Regions from separate parts of the Hathewaya histolytica genome, predicted to be linked through region 3. Evidence: riboswitches for the same ligand, from Rfam matches in the RefSeq annotation. Region 3 holds a riboswitch; each other region holds the start of a gene.
What was found. A riboswitch is a leader RNA that binds a small molecule or an ion and turns the genes downstream of it on or off. The one in region 3 is predicted to bind cobalamin.

Region 1: it holds a riboswitch for cobalamin, as region 3 does, so the genes downstream of both, cbiQ (cobalt ECF transporter T component CbiQ) here and FGL08_RS08985 (DUF4430 domain-containing protein) in region 3, are expected to answer to the same signal.
Region 2: it holds a riboswitch for cobalamin, as region 3 does, so the genes downstream of both, FGL08_RS04375 (sirohydrochlorin cobaltochelatase) here and FGL08_RS08985 (DUF4430 domain-containing protein) in region 3, are expected to answer to the same signal.

The regions. Positions count from the first base shown of each region.
Region 1 covers NZ_LR590481.1:600,838-608,581, reverse strand. The annotation lists gene hemC (hydroxymethylbilane synthase) at 1-543, opposite strand, end outside; gene FGL08_RS02775 (precorrin-2 dehydrogenase/sirohydrochlorin ferrochelatase family protein) at 564-1,166, opposite strand; gene hemA (glutamyl-tRNA reductase) at 1,188-2,429, opposite strand; gene FGL08_RS02765 (energy-coupling factor ABC transporter ATP-binding protein) at 2,404-3,228, opposite strand; gene cbiQ (cobalt ECF transporter T component CbiQ) at 3,250-3,930, opposite strand; cobalamin riboswitch at 4,085-4,266, opposite strand; tRNA gene FGL08_RS02755 (tRNA-Gly) at 4,496-4,571, opposite strand; rRNA gene rrf (5S ribosomal RNA) at 4,579-4,695, opposite strand; rRNA gene FGL08_RS02745 (23S ribosomal RNA) at 4,822-7,728, opposite strand.
Region 2 covers NZ_LR590481.1:938,930-946,673, reverse strand. The annotation lists gene FGL08_RS04390 (pyridoxal phosphate-dependent aminotransferase) at 1-851, opposite strand, end outside; gene cbiB (adenosylcobinamide-phosphate synthase CbiB) at 854-1,819, opposite strand; gene FGL08_RS04380 (cobyric acid synthase) at 1,835-3,349, opposite strand; gene FGL08_RS04375 (sirohydrochlorin cobaltochelatase) at 3,434-4,267, opposite strand; cobalamin riboswitch at 4,414-4,588, opposite strand; gene FGL08_RS04370 (hypothetical protein) at 4,704-5,354, opposite strand; gene FGL08_RS04365 (hypothetical protein) at 5,374-5,859, opposite strand; gene FGL08_RS04360 (AAA family ATPase) at 5,874-7,744, opposite strand, start outside.
Region 3 covers NZ_LR590481.1:1,839,229-1,846,972, forward strand. The annotation lists gene FGL08_RS08970 (DUF4430 domain-containing protein) at 1-708, opposite strand, end outside; gene FGL08_RS08975 (LPXTG cell wall anchor domain-containing protein) at 778-3,360, opposite strand; gene srtB (class B sortase) at 3,516-4,274, opposite strand; gene FGL08_RS08985 (DUF4430 domain-containing protein) at 4,320-5,432, opposite strand; cobalamin riboswitch at 5,650-5,854, opposite strand; gene FGL08_RS08990 (DUF2691 family protein) at 6,071-6,736, opposite strand; gene FGL08_RS08995 (DEAD/DEAH box helicase) at 6,849-7,744, opposite strand, start outside.

The sequences.
Region 1 (7,744 bases), 1.2 Mb from region 3:
TAATTCTTTTTCTATATCTAGCCTATTTATACCCGCTGCAGCTAAGATAACGCCATGAAGATTTTCAGTTTCTATTTTTTTAATTCTAGTATCTACATTTCCTCTAATAGGTACTACATCTAAGTCTTCTCTATATTTTAAAAGTTGATACTTTCTTCTTTTACTTCCAGAACCTATTTTAGCATTCTTAGGTAATTCCTCTAAGGAATTAAATCCTTCTCTTAATACAATCACATCTCTAAAATCTTCTCTTTTAGGAATGTAAGAAAACTTTAAGCCTTCTGGCAATATAGATGGCATGTCCTTCATGCTGTGAATGGCCATATGTATGTCACCATTTAATAATGCTTCCTCTATTTCTTTGACAAATAACCCCTTGTCCCCTATTTTATCTAAAGATACATTTTGTATTCTATCACCCTTAGTTTTTATAATTTTAAGTTGAAAATCTATTTCAGGATGATCCTCTTTTAATTTACTAATAACCCAGTTTGTTTGCGTTAACGCAAGTTTACTCCCTCTTGAACCAACTATAATTTTCATATAAACTCCACCTCTGATATTTAAAGTTTTAAGAATTTTATATATTCCTCTAGCTCTTCTTTTGTCATTTGAACCATAGAATTTAAAATATCTTTCTTCTTCTTCTCATCTACATATTTTTCTAAAACTAATGCTCTTCCTTCTCCTAATAACTTTACATATTCATCAAAAGTATCATCATACTTTTCTTCTAATTCTTTTCTAATTTTAGCACAAAGTGAAGGACTATTGCCTAAAGTAGATATTGCTATTTCTAAATCTCCTCGTTTTATAGTAGATGGTACTATAAAATCTGAAAGTTCCATACTATCTACAATATTACACATTATATTATTCCCCTTACAAAACATAGCAATCTCTTGATTTACCTTATCTATATTTGTAGCTCCTATTACTAAAAAAGCATTTTTGACAAGTTCTTTGTTATAATTTTCACTTATGATACTAAGATTTTTGCCTACAGAAGTTTTAAGTGTGTAAAATTCTTCTATAAATTCTGGACTTATAACTATAACTTTAGCTCCATACTCTAAAAACTTTCTTGCCTTCCTTATAGCTACCTTTCCTCCACCTATAATATATACATTTTTATCTTTCATTTCTATCATTAATGGATAATACAAGAAAAAACCTCCTAGTTTTATCTAAAAATTAAACAAATCATTTATAACTTCTATATATTCACTTGTTTTTTCTTCTTTATTAGGTTCCTTCAAATTATTGATTGGCTCTCGTATTAATCTTTTTAAAGAAGACCTTATCATTTTCTCAATAATCTTTTTCTCCTTGCAATCTAAGTCCAATTTTCTATTAATATAATCTAGAGTATCAGTTTCAATTTCTTTACATCTATCATTCAATGATTTTATAATAGGATCGAATTTTATTCCCTTCATCCACTGATAAAATTCTTCTATACTTTTTTCTATGATTACTTTTCCCTTATTACAAAGCTCTTCTCTCTTTTTTTTATTCTCGTCAGAAAGTTTCTTAAGATCATCTATATCATATATATTAACTAAATCCATACTATCAACATCTTCTTCAACATCTCTTGGAAGAGCTAAATCAATTATATATAGATTCTTATACAATTTTGGCATGGACTCTTTCTTTATTATTGTATGAGTTGCTGAAGTAGCTGTAAATATAATGTCAACTTCATTTATAATTCTATATCTATCCGCAAAATCTAAGGTTTCAATATGTAAGCCTTTACAATTATCGCATATCTCTTTTACCTTTGCCATGGTCCTATTAGTTATATAAATTGTTCCTACTTCTTCCTCTTCAAAATACTTTAGAGCTAAAAGACTGATTTTTCCTGCTCCTATTAAAAGTATTTTTTTATCTTTTAAACTTCCTAGATTCTCTTTTAAATTTTTAATAGCAATATAACTTGTAGATACTGGTATATCTGATATTCCCAAGTTACTTTTTATTTCTTTTGATGCTGTTATCGCTTCTCTAAATAGTTTGTTTAATATCTTTTTACTACTTCCTATTTCTATGGCAGTTTGTAATGCATCTTTAACCTGTCCTAATATCTGATCTTCACCAATAACTATAGAATCAAGTCCTGCAGTCACATTATAAATATGCCTTACTGATTCCTCATCTCTTTTTACAAAAAGATAATTCTTTATAGTATTTTCTTTGAAATAGTCACAATAGAATTTTTCAACATCTTTAATACTATTATTTATATCATGTGATACAATATAAATCTCACTTCTATTACAAGTAGATAATATTATAACCTCTTCAATCCCCATATCAAGGATATAATTAATTGCATCAATTTTTTTTGCATCAGAAAAAGCTACCTTTTCTCTTATCTCAATAGGGGCATTATTATGGTTAACACCTATTACTGCTATCCTCATAATTCTTCCTCCAATACTCATAAAGTTCATTTTCTTCTTGGAATAAGGGAAGATTCATATACTTATGTACTTTTAAAAGCCATGGTTCATCTAAATTGGCTGTTTTTAAAAGTTCATCTCTTTTAAATACATCTAAAACTTTTCCCTCACCTATAACTGTTCCTTTATTTAGTACATACACATAATCGCAAACTTCATAAATTAAATCCATATTATGACTTGTTATAACTATTCTCTTTCCTTTTTGTGAAAGTGAGAAAATAAGTTCTTTAACAGACTTTGTCATCTCAGGATCTAAACCAGCTGTAGGTTCATCAAATAAAATAACCTTACAATCCATAGCAAGAATTCCGGCCATAGCAACTCTCTTTTTTTGTCCATAACTTAGAAAATGAACAGGCTTGTCTTTGAACTCTATAGCTCCAGCCTCTTTTAATGCAGTATCCACCCTTTCTTTTATAATATCTTCTTTCATACCTAAATTTCTAAGCGCAAAAGCTACATCATCATAAACAGAGGAATAAAATATCTGTTTATCAGGATCTTGGAAAACTAATCCTACATCTTTTCTAAAATTATATAAAAAAGATTTGCTATATTTTAATTTTTCTTCATTAAAATAGACGTTTCCTGAAGTAGGTTTTAATATTCCTACCATATTCAAAAACAAAGTTGACTTCCCTGCTCCGTTAGCGCCTATGATACCTATTATACTACCATTTTCAAGATCTATGGATACATTTTTTAGTGCAATTGTATCATCTTCGTAAGTATAGCATAAATTTTCTAGTTTAAGCATAATATCACCTACATATTTAAATTATATATAAAACTCTCCGTTATATAACTTAGTTTCTAAAGATATATTTAATTCCTCATATCTCTTTATTACTCTTATAAATAATATTCTAATTAGTAAAGCAGTGGATTTATACGATACCTTTATATTTCTATATCCAAATTTTAAATTTTGAGCTACATATAATTCCTTTAGCTCCTCTAAAAAAATAAATATAAATCTATACATTAGAACAGTAATCTCTATGAATACCTTCGGTAATCTCAAAATTTTAAATACGGTTATTAATTGATCCATAGGTATGGTTAAAGCTAGCAAATAAGTAACTTCCACACTGCATATCGCCTTGAAAAATAACAGTATACCTTGACTAATTCCTATATAAGTTATACCTATGTAATAATTTTTTAATTTTATATAAGTGAAAAATAAATCTTTATTTGTGCCTATAGAAAAGATAACTGTAATAATACTAATTATTATAAATGTTAATGGAATTGCTAAAAGTTTAAGGTAATTTTTAAAAGGAATTCTTACAGTGTATAGAGTAAAAAAACATAAAAATATTAATTGTAGTAAAAATACATATATTCTTTTATTCATCAAAGTGAATATTAACATAATAGTACAAAATATAAATTTTATCATGGGATTAACATCTTTTAATCTGTTTGTATATGCATACCTATCTATTAAAAGCAACTATATACGTCCCCCTTCTTGAAAAATTAGAATAAAAAATCTCCTAACCTTAAATTGGTTGGAGATACGCTTTCATAATCGTGAGCAAAAGGAATAAAAGTACATTTAAAGAAATATCTATCACTCATAATAAGTACTACACTTCCCTCCGAAGGTTACTTATAACATCTAGGTAGGTCTCCTGACTTAAGAATCAACTTACTCCTCGGTCTTCCCGTAATTTTAAAAAATACAGTGACATTTTGAGTTTCATCCTCTATTACAGTAGCGGGGGCTGTAGTGGTATTACACCACTTTCCCTATTAATCTATATAGAACCTAAACTTATAAATTATTTAATTATATTATTACTATCTATTATACTACCACATAGAATCTATTTCTGCAATAAAAACAAATTTCTAAAAAAATTAGATACTTGAAAAATATTTTAAAACCTATATGTAAAAAACATATTAAAGTTAATATACCTAACATATACACTTTATAAAATAATTAAGAAAGTTAAAGTCTATATGTTAAACTAAACTTTAAAAATAAAAAAAGAACACTTAAAAGTGTTCTTTGGAGCGGGAAACGGGGCTCAAACCCGCGACCTCCACCTTGGCAAGGTGGCGCTCTATCAACTGAGCTATTCCCGCATATATTACCCGGCAGTGTCTTACTCTCCCACAGGGCTTCCCCTGCAGTACCATCAGCGCTGTAAAGCTTAACTTGCCTGTTCGGTATGGGAAGGAGTGTTACCTTTACGCCATTACCACCGGATGCTGATTTACAGAAATCTTCGATTTCGTTTTAGATCAGTACTCATCAGCTTAGCTGAGGAGTTACCTTTAAAAGAATTGTTCTTTATAAGAACTGTTCTCTCAAAATTGCACAATGAAAACTATATTGGTCAAGTCCTCGACTTATTAGTATGAGTCAGCTACACATGTTACCATGCTTACACCTCTCACCTATCAACCTTGTGTTCTTCAAGGAGTCTTACTGACTTTCGTCATGGGAAATCTAATCTTGAGGTGGGCTTCACACTTAGATGCTTTCAGTGTTTATCCCTTCCCGACATAGCTACCCAGCTGTGCCACTGGCGTGACAACTGGTGCACCAGAGGTCAGTCCATCCCGGTCCTCTCGTACTAAGGACAGCTCCTCTCAAATTTCCTGCGCCCGCAGCGGATAGGGACCGAACTGTCTCACGACGTTCTGAACCCAGCTCGCGTGCCGCTTTAATGGGCGAACAGCCCAACCCTTGGAACCGACTTCAGCTCCAGGATGCGACGAGCCGACATCGAGGTGCCAAACCTCCCCGTCGATGTGGACTCTTGGGGGAGATCAGCCTGTTATCCCCGAGGTAGCTTTTATCCGTTAAGCGATGGCCCTCCCACGAGGTACCACCGGATCACTAAGCCCGACTTTCGTCCCTGCTCCACTTGTATGTGTCGCAGTCAGGCTCCCTTCTGCCTTTGCACTCTACGCGCGATTTCCGACCGCGCTGAGGGAACCTTTGGGCGCCTCCGTTACACTTTCGGAGGCGACCGCCCCAGTCAAACTGCCCACCTAACAATGTCCGACGACCAGATTCATGGCCTTTCGTTAGAATTCCAGTACTGTCAGGGTGGTATCCCAAGGATGACTCCATACCCCCTGACGAAGGTATTTCCAAGTCTCCCACCTATCCTGTACAGACAATACCGAAATTCAATGCTAAGCTACAGTAAAGCTCTACGGGGTCTTTCCGTCCAACTGCGGGTAGCAAGCATCTTCACTTGCACTACAATTTCACCGGATTTGTTGTTGAGACAGTGCCCAGATCATTACGCCATTCGTGCGGGTCGGAACTTACCCGACAAGGAATTTCGCTACCTTAGGACCGTTATAGTTACGGCCGCCGTTTACTGGGGCTTAAGTTCACTGCTTCGCTTACGCTTACAGATCCCCTTAACCTTCCAGCACCGGGCAGGCGTCAGCCCCTATACATCAGCTTACGCTTTAGCAGAGACCTGTGTTTTTGTTAAACAGTTGCCTGGGCCTATTCACTGCGGCCTAGCTTTCGCTAGGCACCCCTTCTCCCGAAGTTACGGGGTCAATTTGCCGAGTTCCTTAACAACAATTCTTCCGCCGGCCTTAGGATTCTCTCCTCATCTACCTGTGTCGGTTTGCGGTACGGGCGCCAAACTTCTCCATAGAGGCTTTTCTTGGCAGCGTGGAATCAGATACTTCGCGAAAAAGATCGCTCCTCGTAACACCTCAGCATTGACTAAACGGATTTGCCTGCTTAGCCTGCCTAAGTGCTTGAACACACACTCCAACAGTGTGCATATCCTATCCTTCTGCGTCACCCCATTTGTCAAACGAAGTTTGGCGGTATCGGAATATCAACCGATTGTCCATCGCCTACGCCTTTCGGCCTGGGCTTAGGTCCCGACTAACCCTGAGAGGACGAGCCTTCCTCAGGAAACCTTAGATATTCGGCCAATAGGATTCTCACCTATTTCTCGCTACTCATGCCAACATTCTCACTTCTGCATCGTCCACCGCTCCTTTCGGTACGACTTCAACCAATGCAGAAAGCTCCTCTACCATGTACATAGTACATCCATAGCTTCGGTGGTAAGTTTTAGCCCCGGACATTTTCGGCGCAGGATCTCTTGACTAGTGAGCTATTACGCACTCTTTAAATGAATGGCTGCTTCTAAGCCAACATCCTAGTTGTCTTAGAAATCCCACATCCTTTACCACTTAACTTACACTTTGGGACCTTAGCTGATGGTCTGGGCTCTTTCCCTTTTGACTACGGATCTTATCATTCGCAGTCTGACTGCCAGGATACAAGTATACGGCATTCGGAGTTTGATAGAGTTCGGTAAGCGGTGAAGCCCCCTAGCTCATTCAGTGCTCTACCTCCATTACTTAATTACCTGACGCTAGCCCTAAAGCTATTTCGAGGAGAACCAGCTATCTCCGAGTTCGATTGGAATTTCTCCGCTATCCACAGCTCATCCCATGGTTTTTCAACACCAACGTGGTTCGGACCTCCACGAAATTTTACTTTCGCTTCATCCTGGCCATGGATAGATCACTCGGTTTCGGGTCTACGACATGCAACTAATTCGCCCTATTCAGACTTGGTTTCCCTTCGGCTCCACACCTTCAGTGCTTAACCTCGCTACATATCGTAACTCGTTGGCCCGTTCTACAAAAAGTACGCCGTCACACATATAAAGTGCTCCGACCGATTGTAGGCACACGGTTTCAGGTTCTATTTCACTCCCCTCCCGGGGTTCTTTTCACCTTTCCCTCACGGTACTTCTTCACTATCGGTCACCAGGTAGTATTTAGCCTTGGGAGGTGGTCCTCCCTGCTTCCCACAAGGTTTCACGTGTCTCGTGGTACTCTGGATCAGATCTGTAGTCTTCTTGTTTTGTTTACAGGACTATTACCTTCTATGGTGAAGCTTTCCAGCTTACTTCAACTACAATAGCCTCTACGTTTATGATCTGTCCGCAACCCCAGAAACAAGTTTCTGGTTTGGGCTCTTTCCCTTTCGCTCGCCGCTACTTAGAAAATCGATTTTTCTTTCTCTTCCTCCGGGTACTTAGATGTTTCAGTTCCCCGAGTCTACCCTCCTGAACCTATGTATTCAGTTCAGGATATATACCGTTAGGTATATGAGTTTCCTCATTCGGAAATCTGTGGATCACAGCCTATGTGCGGCTACCCACAGCTTATCGCAGCTTATCACGTCCTTCTTCGGCTCCTGGTGCCAAGGCATTCGCCATGCGCCCTTTCTAACTTGACCTATCATGAGTAACTAA
Region 2 (7,744 bases), 900 kb from region 3:
ATCTCTTTTAAAACTTTATCCATATAAGATTTTTCAGATTGAACCCATATTAAGGATTTTTCTATATACTCATTATCCCAAAGCACATAAGTTCCTGCAACCTCTGCAAAGGAATTTATATTCCATGGGTTTTGCTTTTCTAATATTTTATTTTTAAATTCTACATTAGAAGTTACGGCATAACCAAGTCTAATACCTGGCATACCGAAAAATTTAGTTAAAGCTCTAACTATAAAAATACAATTATACTCATCTACAAAAGAACATAAACTATGAGTCTTACTTCCTGTAAATTCAATAAAAGCTTCATCAATTATAATAATTTTGTCATGTGCTTCTGCATAGTCTAAAATAATTTTAAATTTATCTTTGTCTATAATTGAACCATTAGGATTATTAGGGTTTGCAATTATAATACCCTCTGTGTTTTTTAGGCCTTCTAAAACCTCATCATAGTCTACATAAAATCTATGTGATTTCTCTTCCTTAAGCTTCTCTTCTTTAAAATAAACGTAACTTAAAGAAACATTGTGCTTTTTAGCACTAAGTTCATATTCTGCAAAGGAGGGAACTAATAGGGTTACTGACTTTAAAAGACTTATGGATAAATCTAAAAGCTCTGCTGCCCCATTACCTAAGAGTATTTTATCTTCTTTTACATTCAAATAATTAGAAAGGGAGTTTTTAAGCCTTCTATAATTAATATCTGGATAGCGTACCAAAGATTCTAATCCCTCATTTAAATGTTCTATAAAACTTTTGGGAACACCAAGTGGATTTATGTTAGAACTAAAGTCTATAATTTTTCGCCCTTCCATAAAACCATGAGTATATACATCGCCACCATGTATCACTATAATCCCCTCCAAATTAATATTATAGTTAAATAAATGAAAACTAGTAAAGCTTCTGAACCATACATAAGTCTTACACATTGAATTATGCTATCCTTTGAAAGCTCTTTAATCTTATCGCCTATAGTTGGTTTATAAATAACTTCACCAAAATAAGTATTAGTACCACCTAATTGAATTTTCATAGCTCCAGCTGCTGCCCCTTCCGGATAAGCACAATTAGGACTTTTATGATTTTTTCTATCACGAATCATAATCTTTAAGCTTTCTATGATATTTCCATTAACTAAAGGTGCACACAATCCTATTAGTACTCCTGTAATTCTAGCCGGAATAAAGTTAAACACATCATCTACTGTAGCTGGAAAAAATCCTATGTATTTATATTTTTCAGTAAGATAGCCAAGCATAGAATCCATGGTATTAATACCCTTATACATCATGGCAAAAGCTGCTCCATAAGGACCACCAATCATAGCATAAAATATAGGAGCAATAACTCCATCTGCTGTGTTTTCAGCAACAGTTTCAACATCTGCCCTTATAACCTCATGCTCTGAAAGATCTTTAGTTTCTCTTCCCACTATATATGAAAGCTTAACTCTAGCCTCTTTTAAATCATTTTTACTAAGTTCATCATAAACCTTTACTGCTTCATTTTTTAAACACTTACAAGCAATAGTAGTCCAAAGAATTAAAATATTTAATATATGATGAAGCAATAATATATTCCTTGTAAAATAAAGAATTATAAAAGGAATTAAAAAGCTAGCTGTACTTACTATAATTACAATAAGTCCGCCAAAAGCTTTAAGCCCATTATTACTTTTACATAATGCCCTACCTTTTTTTTGAAGATAGGATATAAGTTTACCTATGTATATTACAGGATGAGGAAATCCATAAGGATCTCCCACAATCCAATCAAGAATAACTGCAAGAACAATATCTAAAGCATATAACATATATTATCGACTTCCTTATTTTTTACTCTGTTCTATAATTTCATATACTTTGTCCATATCTAAAGAGCTTCTAACTAAATCTGCAAGTTTATCTAGCTCTCTTTCTCTTATGTTTTCATATATCTCAGACTTTTTAGGCTCTATACCTTTGTTCACTCTTAGAATGTTTACTAAATTTTCTCTAAAACTAACTCCATCAAAAATACCATGGATATAAGTTCCCATAATATTTCCCTTAGAATTTATAGCTCCATCACCACATTCTGTGCTAAGTCCATTCCTCTCATAGATATTAAATAGTGGAGTTGCTTCTTTTCCATAATTACAAATTCCCATATGGATTTCATAGCCATAAACTTCACCCTTAAATCCATTAAAAATAGAGTTAGAACTATAAGAATCTTTATTAGATGCTTTAACTCTTGTAGTTACCTTTTCCTTTTCAAATACTGTTTCTATATCTAAAAGTCCCATTCCTTCTATTTCTTCTATAGAAGATTCAGTGTGATAAGGGTCCTTTAAAGTTTTACCTAACATCTGATATCCGCCACAGATTCCAATTAACATACCATCATTGTCTCCGTAAGCTTTAATCTTATGTTCAAGTCCACTTTCTCTTATAACATTTAAATCCTCTATGGTGTTTTTACTACCTAATATTACAACTAGGTCTGGTTCTCCAAATTCCTCTGGTCCCTCTACAAATCTAACAGATACATCCTCTTCTATTTTTAAAGCATCTAAATCTGTAAAGTTAGATACATGAGGAAGTCTAATAGCCGCAATATCAATAGGTGCTGTAACCTTTTTATTTAATTTTACTGCTCCATCTTCATCTTCTAGAGCCAAACGGAAATAAGGAACTACACCTAAAGTAGGAACTTTTATAATATCTTCAAGCATAGTTAGTCCTGGTTTTAGAATTTCTACATCTCCTCTAAACTTGTTTATAATAGTTCCCTTAACCCTTTTTTTCTCCTCTTCATTAAATAAAACCATGGTTCCAGCAAGTGATGCAAATACTCCACCCTTATCTATATCACCAATTAAAAGAACTGGTGCGTCTACAAGTTCTGCCATACCCATATTTACAATGTCATTATCTCTTAGATTAATTTCTGCAGGACTACCAGCACCCTCCATTACAACTACGTCATATTCCTTTTCCATTTCCTCGAACTGTTCCTTTAGCATTTTGCTAAATTGAGGTTTCATTTTATGATATTCCATGGCTGTGCAATTACAATGAACTTTACCATTTACAATAACCTGACAATTTTTGTCCCCTGTAGGTTTAAGTAAAATAGGATTCATAAATGCCTCTGGTTCCATACCACAAGCATAAGCTTGAAGTACCTGAGCTCTTCCCATTTCCTTACCGTCTAGTGTTATATAAGAATTAAGGCTCATATTTTGAGATTTAAAAGGAACCACTTTATAACCATCCTGTTTTAATATTCTACAAAGAGCAGTAACTAAAATACTCTTACCAACTGAAGAACCAGTACCTTGAAACATTATTCTTGCCATATGAAATTCATCTCCCGATTTAATTCTATCTCACTTTAATTATTTTCCCTTATTAATTATATTTAACTTTCTATATTAAATACTTTACTTCATTCCCTTTTGGTTTTTTCCAAGTTCTTTATATCTTCCTTCTATAGCATCATCTAAATGTTGAAGGTATAAGTCTTGAATCTTTTTATTCTCACCAAGACCGTGCATATAGATATTAACCTTCATTCCCTCTGCTTCTAAAATTGACTTGTAAGAGTCTTCATCATCACCAGCCATATCATTTTGAGCATGATCTCCTGCAACTAACATAAATGGCATTAAAGTAACTTCCTTTACCCCATCAACCTTCATACGCTCTAAAGCTGTGTTTATATAAGGATAGCCTTCTACGTTTGCAATATAAACATTTCTTATGCCCTCATCATGAAGCACACATTGAAAACAAGAGTATACTGCATTAGAATAATGAGCAGTACCGTGACCCATGAAAAGGATGTTTTTATGATCTTTAATTTGCTCTTTTATGGCATCTACCATAAGAGTGTAATCATCTGGATGGCCTTCTTCCTCACCCTTAAAGTATATTAGAGGTCTTCCAATTTCTATTCTCTTAAAGGCATCTTTATAACCATGAGTTAATATTTTCTTAATATAATCAAATTCTACACCAGGTATTAAATGAAGAGGTTGGACTATAACTTCTTCAAAACCTTCATTGTTAAGCTTTTCTAATGCTTCCTCTGGAGTGTCCACATGCATATCATAAACTCTTTTAAGTTTTCTAATTATAATATGAGAAGTAAAAGCACGTCTCACTTCATAATCACCGTAAGTTTCTTTTACCCTATTTTCAATAGCCTCAATAGTCAACTTTCTTGTGTCCTCATAACTAGTTCCAAAGCTTACAACTAAAATAGCCTTTTTCAAAGAAAAGCCCTCCTTAAATTATATGTTTTATTAAATAAAAAAACTCGGCCCTTTAGAGCCGAGAGTATCTTTCAATATGCTATGCCTTTTATATACAGAATATTTAACATTTCATATCTTAGATTTGCATTTCCCTCCGAATGCTCCTAATCTAAAACTTTTAGGCAGGTCTCCTGACTTATGAATCTTCCTCCCCTTACCCTTCCTCATCTTATGAGTGGCATTGCAAGGTTTGTCCTCATTTACAGTAGCGGGGGCTGCTGTGGACTTTAACCACATTCCCTTTTCACCTATAAAGGCACCTAAAACATGTTATTTAGTTTTAAATTTCTATAAATTTCGTATAAATAAATTTATATAACAAGTTTATACTATTGAAAGGATGGTGTCAATATTTATGAAGGTAAAGAATAATTACTTTCTCTTAATTATGTTTTTATTTTATATTTTTTAAAGTATAGATATTTGATGCATTTAATGGAACTGTATTTAAATAAGTTTCTCCTGTTTTATTAAAGAAAACTGCGTAAGTTATTCCATTATTGCTCCCATCTCTTATTCCTCTTACTTGAATTACTCCTTTATCAGGTACTCCAATCTTTACAGCCTTATGCCTAATTGCAAAAGGTTCAGTATGGGGGGATCCATCTACAAAAACTTGAACATAATCTCCATCTTCTTTAGATGAAAAATTCCATATAGAAAGCTCTATTTTTCCATATCCCGTGGCTGATTCTATTGAAAAGTCTTTTGGTTCTAGCTTAAGTGTTTCTTTGCTTAGCATATCTCCAACCTTAACATTCTCAGTCTTTCCTGATACAAGATTTGTTTTATAATTTGCAGTACCTACTTTATTTGCTAAAGCCCCAAAATAAACCATAAAAAGTAAGAATAGTACACCTATCACCTTTCTAAAATTTTTCATAGAAGGAGTTATAAAAGCATCTTTTTCTTCATTTTCTTCAAATCTTTTGTATGAATTCTCTTCATTAATATTCTTTTCAGCTTCATCTATTATATTAGTTCTTTCATGTTCACTAAAAACTCCAATTTCTTCAGATAATTCTTCTTCTCTAAACTTTTTCATATTATGATCTCCTTTCCAGCTAAACCCCTTCGCTGTAATTTTGCATTTTCTCTTCATCCCTTAGCATAAAGTCTGCAATAGGATTTTTAGAATAATAAACAGATATAAATACTCTCCAAAGTATTAAAGAAATTATAAATATTATTATTCCAAACCTATGTCTACCAGTATTTAAAGTAATATAACTCCAATTTAGCACCTCTACTCCAAGGGCTACAAATAAATTAGTTATTGTTAAAAATTTAATTGTTTCAAATAAAGAAGGAAACATAACATACATCTTTCTTAAATTTCTAAATCTAAGTGAAATATAAGTTAATATTAAAATTGCTATAATTAAAGAAATATAGTCGTTTGTTACTGTATACCCTGTTTGAATTATTTTAACTCCATCTGCTATACCCTTAATTGGTGCAAAAATTAATATCATTAAAATAATAGGTATATAAAGTACCCCGTAAATAATTGCTATTAAATTACTTATAGCTTTTAAAAGTTTATCCATGTTGTCACCCTCCCCTATAAACTAACTTCTAAAACATCTTCTTCTTCGATTGTAACTAGATGTTCCTTAGTTAGGTGTTCTATATTTCCAAGTCTCACAGCTTGATTTCGAACAGTCTTTTCAAATAAGTTTCTTACATATCTTCCATTACCAAAGTCCTGAACTTTTGAAGCTTGCTCAAATATACTCCTCATCTTCACTCTTGCACCTTCAGTAATAACATAGCCTTTTTCTTTAAATATATTGTCAGTAATATTTAAAAGATCTTCTACCGAATAATCTTTAAATTCTATTACATTAGCAAATCGTGATTTTAGTCCTGAATTTACCTCCAAGAATCTATCCATATCTTCACTATATCCTGCAAGTATAACCAAAAGATTTTCACGGTTATCATCCATACCTTTAACTAGTGTATCTATAGCTTCTCTACCGAAACCATTACTACTTTCTGCATCTTGAGCTAGTGCATAGGCTTCATCAATAAATAAAATTCCACCTAGTGCAGAATCAATCTTTTCTTTAGTCTTTATAGCAGTTTGTCCAACATATCCAGCAACTAATCCACTTCTATCTGTTTCAATAAATTTCTTACTATTTAAAACTCCAAGGTTATAAAGTACTTCTCCTATAATTCGAGCGATAGTAGTTTTCCCTGTACCAGGATTACCTTTAAATATCATATGGAGAGTTTGAGATTGATCTGAAGGAAGTCCTAAAGCTTTCCTTTGATTTTTTATCTTAAGCTGAGCCTGAAGACTTCTTATAAAATTCTTAACCTCTTCAAGTCCTATGACTTCCTTTAACTTAGTTTCTAAGTCAAAGTTATTATTTTGCCCTACATATGCTTCAAAGTCTTCTTCAGTTAAAAGAACCACAGCCTTCTGGTCAATTTCTTCCATGTCCGCTATTCTTGAAGATTGTTTTCTTATAGCCTTTTCAACTATATTTCTAACTAGCCTTCCGTTCCCACTTTCTGCTCCACCTTTTTTATTTGATGTATTTATTGCATCTTGAAGCTCATCTTCAGCATTACCTGCAAGTATAAAACCTTTTCTTTTAATCATTGCTTTTCCTATTTCTAAAAGTTCATCTAAATTATAATCTGGAAAATCAACTTTAAGAGGGAATCTAGAACTTAAACCTGAATTTGTATTTAAAAATTCACTCATTTCCTTATTATATCCTGCGAGAATAACTATAACTTCTCCTCTATAGTCCTCCACAAGCTTTACCAATACATCTACAGCCTCTTTTCCTATAGGATCATTTTCTGAAGACATTAAAGCATAAGCTTCATCAATAAATAATACTCCGCCTAATGCTGATTTAAATACTTCTGTAGCCTTTTTAGTTGTTTCTCCAATATATTGACCTATAAGCCCACTTCTGTCTGTTTCTATAAGCTGACCAGATTTTAAAATCCCCATCTTCTTCATTAAATCTGCTACAAGCCTTGCAATGGTAGTTTTTCCAGTTCCAGGGTTTCCAGTAAAAATCATATTCAGTGATTGTGAAGACTCTACATTAATTCCAAGTTTCCTTCTCTTTTCTTTTGCAATTATCTGTTTTTCTAAGCCTCTTATAAAGCTTTTTACTTCATTTAGACCGGTTATTTTAGAAAGTTCCTCTTCAAGGTTAAAGTCTACCTTTTTGTCCAATCCGAAATCACTTATAGTAAGTTTATTTATTTCATCTTTGTTTATATTCATTTCACCCATTGCTGATAATCTTCTAGATTGATTTGCAATAGCTTGTTCAACTATATTTCTAGCAAGTCTTCCATTACCACTATCATTTATGCCCTTAATTTGCTTGCTTTCAAATAGCATTATGATCTCTTCATTTAAATCACTATGAATTTCATATCCATTCTGTTTTGCAA
Region 3 (7,744 bases):
CATTTCTCTATTAAGCATATCAAATACAGATTCACCCTCATAAAATGCAACTTTACGCGCCTTGTATATAATACCACTCCTAGGTAGAACAGACATTTTATCTTTATTAAAATCCTTCATATTATTCAAAATCGTTAAACAATCCACTGAAAGAGTACAATATCTAACCTTAGATTTATCTATTTTTTTACCTTGCCACTCTACTGGTTTTGGCATTCCCTCAGGAGTTGGGTCAGTTAAATATTGATCCTTCGTTCCACTTTCCCTATGTTTATTGGCTTCTGCAACTAATTCTGCCCTTGTTTTTTTGCTAGTAGTTCCTTTACCACTATTTTTGCCCTTACCTTTATTCGTACTTGTTTCTCCCTTTTGTACATTTTTTCCTGATGTATTTAAATTCTTTGTTTTACCGTCTTTAGATGAATCTTTTTTCTCCTGCTTATTATCTTCTTTTTTATCTTGGTTATTACTTTCCTTTTTATCTTTATTACTGTCTTTAGAAGAGTCCTTTTTTTCATCCTTTTTGTCCTTTGAATCTTTTGTATCCGTTGAGTCTTTTGCTTCTGAATTATCTTTTGAAGTATTTTCTATATTAGTAGCATATTTTCCACCTTTTGCAACATCATCAGGTTTTTCTATCTTACATCCTGTAAATATAACTGAAATCATTAAAAGAATCAGAACTAATGACTTTATTCTTCTTCTCATATTACATACCCCCCTTTTATATATTAGGGATGTTCTCAAAATCTGAAAACATCCCTTTTATCTTTAGATTTATACCTTATACTTTGATCTTCCTTTTAAAAATAACATTATCCCACCACTAAAAATACATAAGATAATTAAAAGGGTAATATTTGAGTTATCCCCTGTTTTAGGAACGCTCTCATCCAAATTATCTATTTCTGTATCTTCTGTTTCCATATCCTCTTTTTCACTATTTGTTGGCTTTTGATTGTTAATTACTTGAAGCTTTGAATTTTCACTAATAAAATAATCAGAGCAATGACTAATTTCAAAAGTTGTTTTACCATCTTGTACAACTATTTCACTAACTAACTCTCCATTGTTTGTTTTCTCATTAAAATAGTATAAATAGTATTTTCCATCCTTTAAGTCCACATCAATAGTAACTTTTGCTTTACCAGGTAGCTTACCTTCATGAGCAAAACTTATAATAGTAGCATCTTTAGAAATTTCTTTAATTTTATCGGCATTTTTAGATGTAAATGAAACTTTTGTATTAAAATCAATTGTTGGATCTATAATTTTAGATCCATGAAAAGTTATTGTGTATTTTTTTCCTTCTACAGTCTTATCCTCAAATACATAAACTTTATCAGAACCCATGATGTTTTTAAATACATCGCTTATTATAACCTTGTTATTTTCAAGTTCCTCAATTACTCTTTTAGCAACTAAGACATCATTATAATTTCCAACATGCTTTCTATCCTTATCGTTAAGCTTTTCATATTTAGCTATTATATCTAAAACAGCACTTTTATCCTTTAAAGTTATGTTCATAGGATCTATATCACCAAAAATTTTATCATCAAGTGATTTTACCTTTGATTCTATTTCTTCTATTTGTTCCATTATGGATACTAATTTTTCACGCATATCCTTCTTCTTTGGAAAATCCGCTAAGGCATTTAAAGAATTTAATAATTCAGACACTTTAGCCTTGTCATCGATAGAAATTGCCTTTGGTAATTTCTCAATTTTATCTAAGATTGCTTTCTGTTTAATAATATTCTCCTTTTCCAGTTCATCCTTAAGCTTCTGAAGTTTTTGCTTCGCACTATTTAACTTTTCAATGTTTGTTACTTTTTCCTTATCACTATCACTTAAATTATTAAATTTCTCACTTATTTCTGTAATCTTTTTCTCATCGGCTAATGTAATTGTTTCTGAAAGATTGTTAATAACATTTATTACATCATTTACTCTTGCCTCATCTGTTACCTTAATATTAACTTCATATTTTTTTGTTTCATTTTTTCTATTCTTTATTTCAATTTGTATCTTATTCTTGTCCACAACATTTATTTCAGAATTCAATGATATATTGCTTGTATCATAAGGCCCCATTGGTATATTTACAAAGCTAAAGCTTTTAACATTAGATGGAAGCTCAAGTGAATATACTTGCTTATCTTTATTAACAGCTATATTATAATTATTCCCATTAGCCCTAATAACAAATTCCCCTTGATTTGTTTCAGGTCGAAAATCATACACATTTCTCATATTGTTTCTTAAACGCCAATAGGATATCAATCCATACAGTGTTTGTTCACTTGCCATATTGTTTGATGCATCAGGTTTAGAAGACGGATTTGCAGGGTCATATGTATATGAATGTAAAAACCCTCCATCCCTCTCATTTCTATACTTCATTATTCCATCAATTAAGGTTTTACCATTTTTTATGAATCTAGAATCTTTCTCACAATCAATACCAAGAGAACTTAATGCAGTAAGGATTTGAACTGTACTTTCTACATTTTGAGTTCCCCAACTAAAATAATCTCCATCAGCATGTTGCATTTTCCCCATCAAATCAATACACTGATCTAGAACTTCTTTTATAGTTTTACTACACTCTATATAATTACCTTGTTGATCCTTAAGTTTCTTTGATTTATATTTATACACTTTATCGCTATTATAATAAGGTGCTAAAGCTTGCATAGTCATTCCTGTAATATCTGGATCTGCTGTTTTTCCACCAAGACTAAATCCACCATCTGGTAACTGTTCTTCAAGTATTAATTTAATAATATATTCTCTTGTAAATTTAGCTCCTTCTGGAACCTCATATCTTAAACTATCCATTGAAATAAGTGACCAAATAGCACCATTTATACCTTGTCCTTTAACTCCTCTTCTTCCAACACAATTATAGGTACCATCTTCAATTAAATTAATAGGTTTTCCATTTGGGTCAACCCCAATTTTTGTAGGATCTCCTCCCATAGCAAGAATAGCTAAAGAAGTCCTATGCCATTCTGTGGCTTTAACAGGATGTAACTTACCTGAACTTTTATATCTTTCAGTAATATCTTTTTCTATGGCAGAAAGGTATGCACCATAATCATCCTTATATCCATATCTTCCAATACCTATTGGAAACCAATCCCCAGGTGTGGTTCCCGCCATTTGTAAAAATTCAGGGTTTAGTAGTTTCTCATTACCTTGTTTTGCCCACTTTATTATCCCCTCAATAGTTTCCTCTAATTTTTCATTTGAAATGGAATTAACTTTTGCATCCTTCGCTAAAACACTAGCTGGCATTCCGAATAACATACACATTATGAGTATTATACTCAATAATTTCCTTTTAAACTTCAAAATATACACTTCCCCTCATTTTATTAATATAACAACTTATTACTATAGAAACATAAATTTAGTATTTATAATACTATATATAACATCTTGTGTCGTAAGCTTTACGTATACATATTTCTACTCATTTTAATTAACATCCTAAATTTTTATAACTATTAATCCTTAATTAATTTTCCTTGAACCACAATCCTAGAATTTTCCCTCTCGTATGAACAAGTAGATAAAGTAATTATTGTATCTTTACAATTTAACTCTGTATCTTTAAAATATAATGCTGACTTTTGTATTCTTTTTAAATAGCTATCCATATCTTTACTATTATTAAAGAAAGTCTTTCTATAATCAAAGTCCGCCTCTATAATAAGGACGGAGAATACTTGAAATTTATATTTTTCAGGAAATATAGTTAATTCTATTACATTGTTATTATTAAAAAACTCTCTATCCCGAAAACCTTTTAAATCTGCAAACATACTTCCGTCCTTCATATTGTGACCATATAAAACTATATTTTGTCCTGATAAACTATTACTAGTTAATTTATTTCTATAATCAATAAAAATAGTTCCATACTTACTTTCATTCTTTTTAATATCATTTTTAATATAGAATTCATTATTTTCACATTGAACTACTGGATAATTTATTTTTGTATTCTCAATCTTTATACTTCCTTTTATATCACTATTTATATCAAGTAATTCCTGAATAAGATTTCTATTATCAGTGTTATTTTTATTTAATTGATTTTCAACTATTTGGGAAAGTGTATTAGATAATTCATCGTTTAATTTTTTATTCTTGTGTGATTTATATATCACATTAATTAAACTAATTCCTGAAAAGAGAAAAACAATAAATGAAATTATAAATATTATTTTTCTTATTATCTTAATATCTTTGTTAAATATCATATTTAACCCCTTCCCCAAAAGTGATCCTATATTTTAATGTAACATCTACTTCAAAACTTTATTTAATTTTGCGTAAACCTCATCTATTGATTTTTGTGTAGCATCTAATTGAGATGCTACTTTCATTGCTTCTTCATATGTTGTTTTAACCAAATCTTTTGATAGTATTTCTTCTTTATTCTTATCTGAATTTATAGATGAAAGCAATGATAACAACTGATCTTTATTAGCTACTTTATAAAAGTCTGTGCTTTCACCACCCATAGCATATCCACCACCAATATCTGAACCATATCCAAATAAAGTGAACTGTGCACGCAATACATCACCATCACCTAAATAAGAATCTGAAAACCCTACATTTGGGAATACATTGTTTACAGCGTACATCCATCCTGACATAAAAGTATAATCAAACTCTCCTAAAGATTTAGAATCAGATAGTTCATCTGGTGGCCAGTGTCCTTCTTTCTCCAAAATTTTTTTCAGATTACTTGGAACTTTATTCTCGATATTTATAGGAGCATTCAATTTTTGAGCTTTTTCATTATCCTTGCAGCCTTTCTTAAATACTCCACCATCTCCTATCATTGATAGATAAAAAGAGCTCTCTAATCTCCCAGTATGGTTATAAGAAAAGCCTTTTTCAGTAAGAATACGATCAAGTACCTGCGCAGAATTTTCTCCTTCATAAAGAGGAACCCTTATAGGTTCAACTATAAAGCCTCTACCAATGGTTAATGCTTCTACTGTGCATGTGGCATGACCAATCAATTCACCATCTAAAGCTTTTTTGTATGTAATTGCATAGGTCTTAGTTTCTGTTTTATTGTTAGCAGAAGCCTTTACAACAACAATATTTTTGCCTTCCTGTTTAAATTTAATTGTATAGCTTGTCTTGTTTTGATCATCCCAGTTTGGCTTTACCTCTTCCCCATTGAGAGTAACCTCGCTTGGAATTTTCTTACCATCTAGTCTTGCCATAACGTCAAATGTTTTTTTACTGCCTTTTAGTGTAACACCATCAGTCAGTGTTGTTTCTAAAGAAATTTCTCCAGTTACAGCAGCTGAAACTGATGTAGGAACTGCCATTATCATCATGAACAGCACCAATAACAAACCAAAGATTCTTTTTGCCTTCATACTTTTGGTCTTCATTTTTATTCCCCCTTTATAATTTTTTATTGACTATTATATAGTCTATTAAAATAGCTAGCGTTAAATTTTCACACTAACCAAAAAATAAAAAGAGAACCGAAATTCGGTTCTCTCTTAAAACAGATTATTAAAAACTTAATTATAAATAATAAGTCACAATAAAAATACTTATTACTTCCATTAAAATAATCAAGTCAAGATCCCACCGACATTGCTTGAGTAGCAAAACATAAAGGCAGGTCTCCTGACTCGAAATCATTCTACTTGCTTAAGTCTTCCCAGTATTACCAGTGACTAAAAACATAAAAATATGTTCTTTAATAAGCTTTCGTCCTTCTCACAGTAGCGGGGGCTGTTATGGAATTGCACCATATTCCCTTTTAATGTATTTTTAAATATCAACCTCTTGTCTATAATATTTGGTTTTAACTGAATTATATATCATTTATGGAAATAAGACAATAGACCTTGAAATATTTTTCTTTTATTCCTAGATTACTATTTCCATATCATATGTAACTTCATAACTTAACACTACAACGCTTAATTTATAATTGTTCCATTTAGATAACTAATCTTTGATAATTACTTAATGTAATCTATACAAATACTTTTCATAAAGTATTTGTATAGATTTATTATTTTAAGTTTTCATCTAAGATTTTATTTATACAGATTATAATATCTTCATCTTTAACTAAAGATTTTCTTTCTGAATATAACTTATTCCAAATAAAATATTTTTGATGTAATGTTTTTTCATTAAGTTCAATATTTCTTCTGCCTAATTCCTCTATTAACAACTTTTCTATATAATTAATTTCAGAATTATCTCTTGTGTTTTGTGCATATAAATCTTCTGATAAAGGAAAACTAGCTCTAAACTTATCTACTAGATCATCATGTTTACTAGTAAATAATGTAAGAGAACTATCCCAAGGAACAATTTCAATACTAGCAAGGGGATGCTGAATTCCTACATCATCTATCCAAAATCCCTCATACCCATCTGCAAATGGTAAATCATATTTTAAAACTTCTTCAAGATTATTTTCTTTAGGAAATCCAGAAAAAACTCCCCAAATAAACTGCATATCCTCTTCATTTATAATATCTGTAAGTTCTTCACCTGTAAGCCAAATATATTCCTTAGAAAATAGGTTTTCATATTTTTTATTTATAGGATAGCATTCACAATCTGTAATTAACCAATTGTATCTTAGCTGCTCATTATCTATAGCATTAAAAATTTCACCAAGATAACTATATGTTTCTTGGCCTTTTTCTAATATTGCACTTTTCATTTTCCCACCTCACCCCCTATATACTAACGTAACCTTCTTTATATTTATATATTATAATAAATGTAATTCTTCAAAATTTATATACTATATATTTAAAACTAATTATATTACTCTATTTTATCTCCTTATTAACGTACTTCTTAAGTAATGCACTTGAGCTCTCTCCATTTTCATCTAAGCACTTTCTAGATCCAAATATCCAAAAAGCATCTTTAGCCCTAGATACGGCAACATTCATTAAGCTCTCATTTTCATTTATAAAAAAACATCCATCATTTGCACCATAAACTGTTGATAAAATTATAACCTTTCTTTCACCACCTTGGAACGTATGAACTGTTCCTACATCAATATTCCTTGCATACTTAGGTAAATGCATCTTTAATTTTTCTTTTAATATACCAACTTGTGCCTTAAAAGGTGTTATAATTGCTATTATTTCATTTTCTTTTAAATTATAATTTTTCTCTATATATGAATTCACTATTTCCTGATAATTACTTGATAACCATTTTGTAATTTCCTCTGCTTCTTTTACATTGACTCTACTACATCCCTTTTTCTCTGAATTACTAACCTCTATATTTTTATATCCCATATGTGGATATTGAGAGATTGGATAATTTTTATCCTTTTCTCCTAACCCTCTATAAGCTTGAAGTCTTCCTTTATATACTAAAGCATTACAGTACTCTATTATCTCATTATAACATCTTCTATGTTCACTTAAGAAAAGACCTTTCTCATATTTATCATAGCAACATGAATTAACTGCAATTTTCATAACACTAGATTGTGAGCAGTTTTGACCATATTCCATTAAATTTTCAAAAGTTATATCCTTATTTACCATATTACTCCTTATAGCTAATGCTTTATCTAACGCATAGTTAATTCCCCAAACAGGAGGTATTTGCTTTTCATCTCCAACTACCATTGCCTTCTTAGCTAGCGCAAAAGATGCTGATGCGATTTCTGGCGATACTTGTCCCGCTTCATCAACAATTA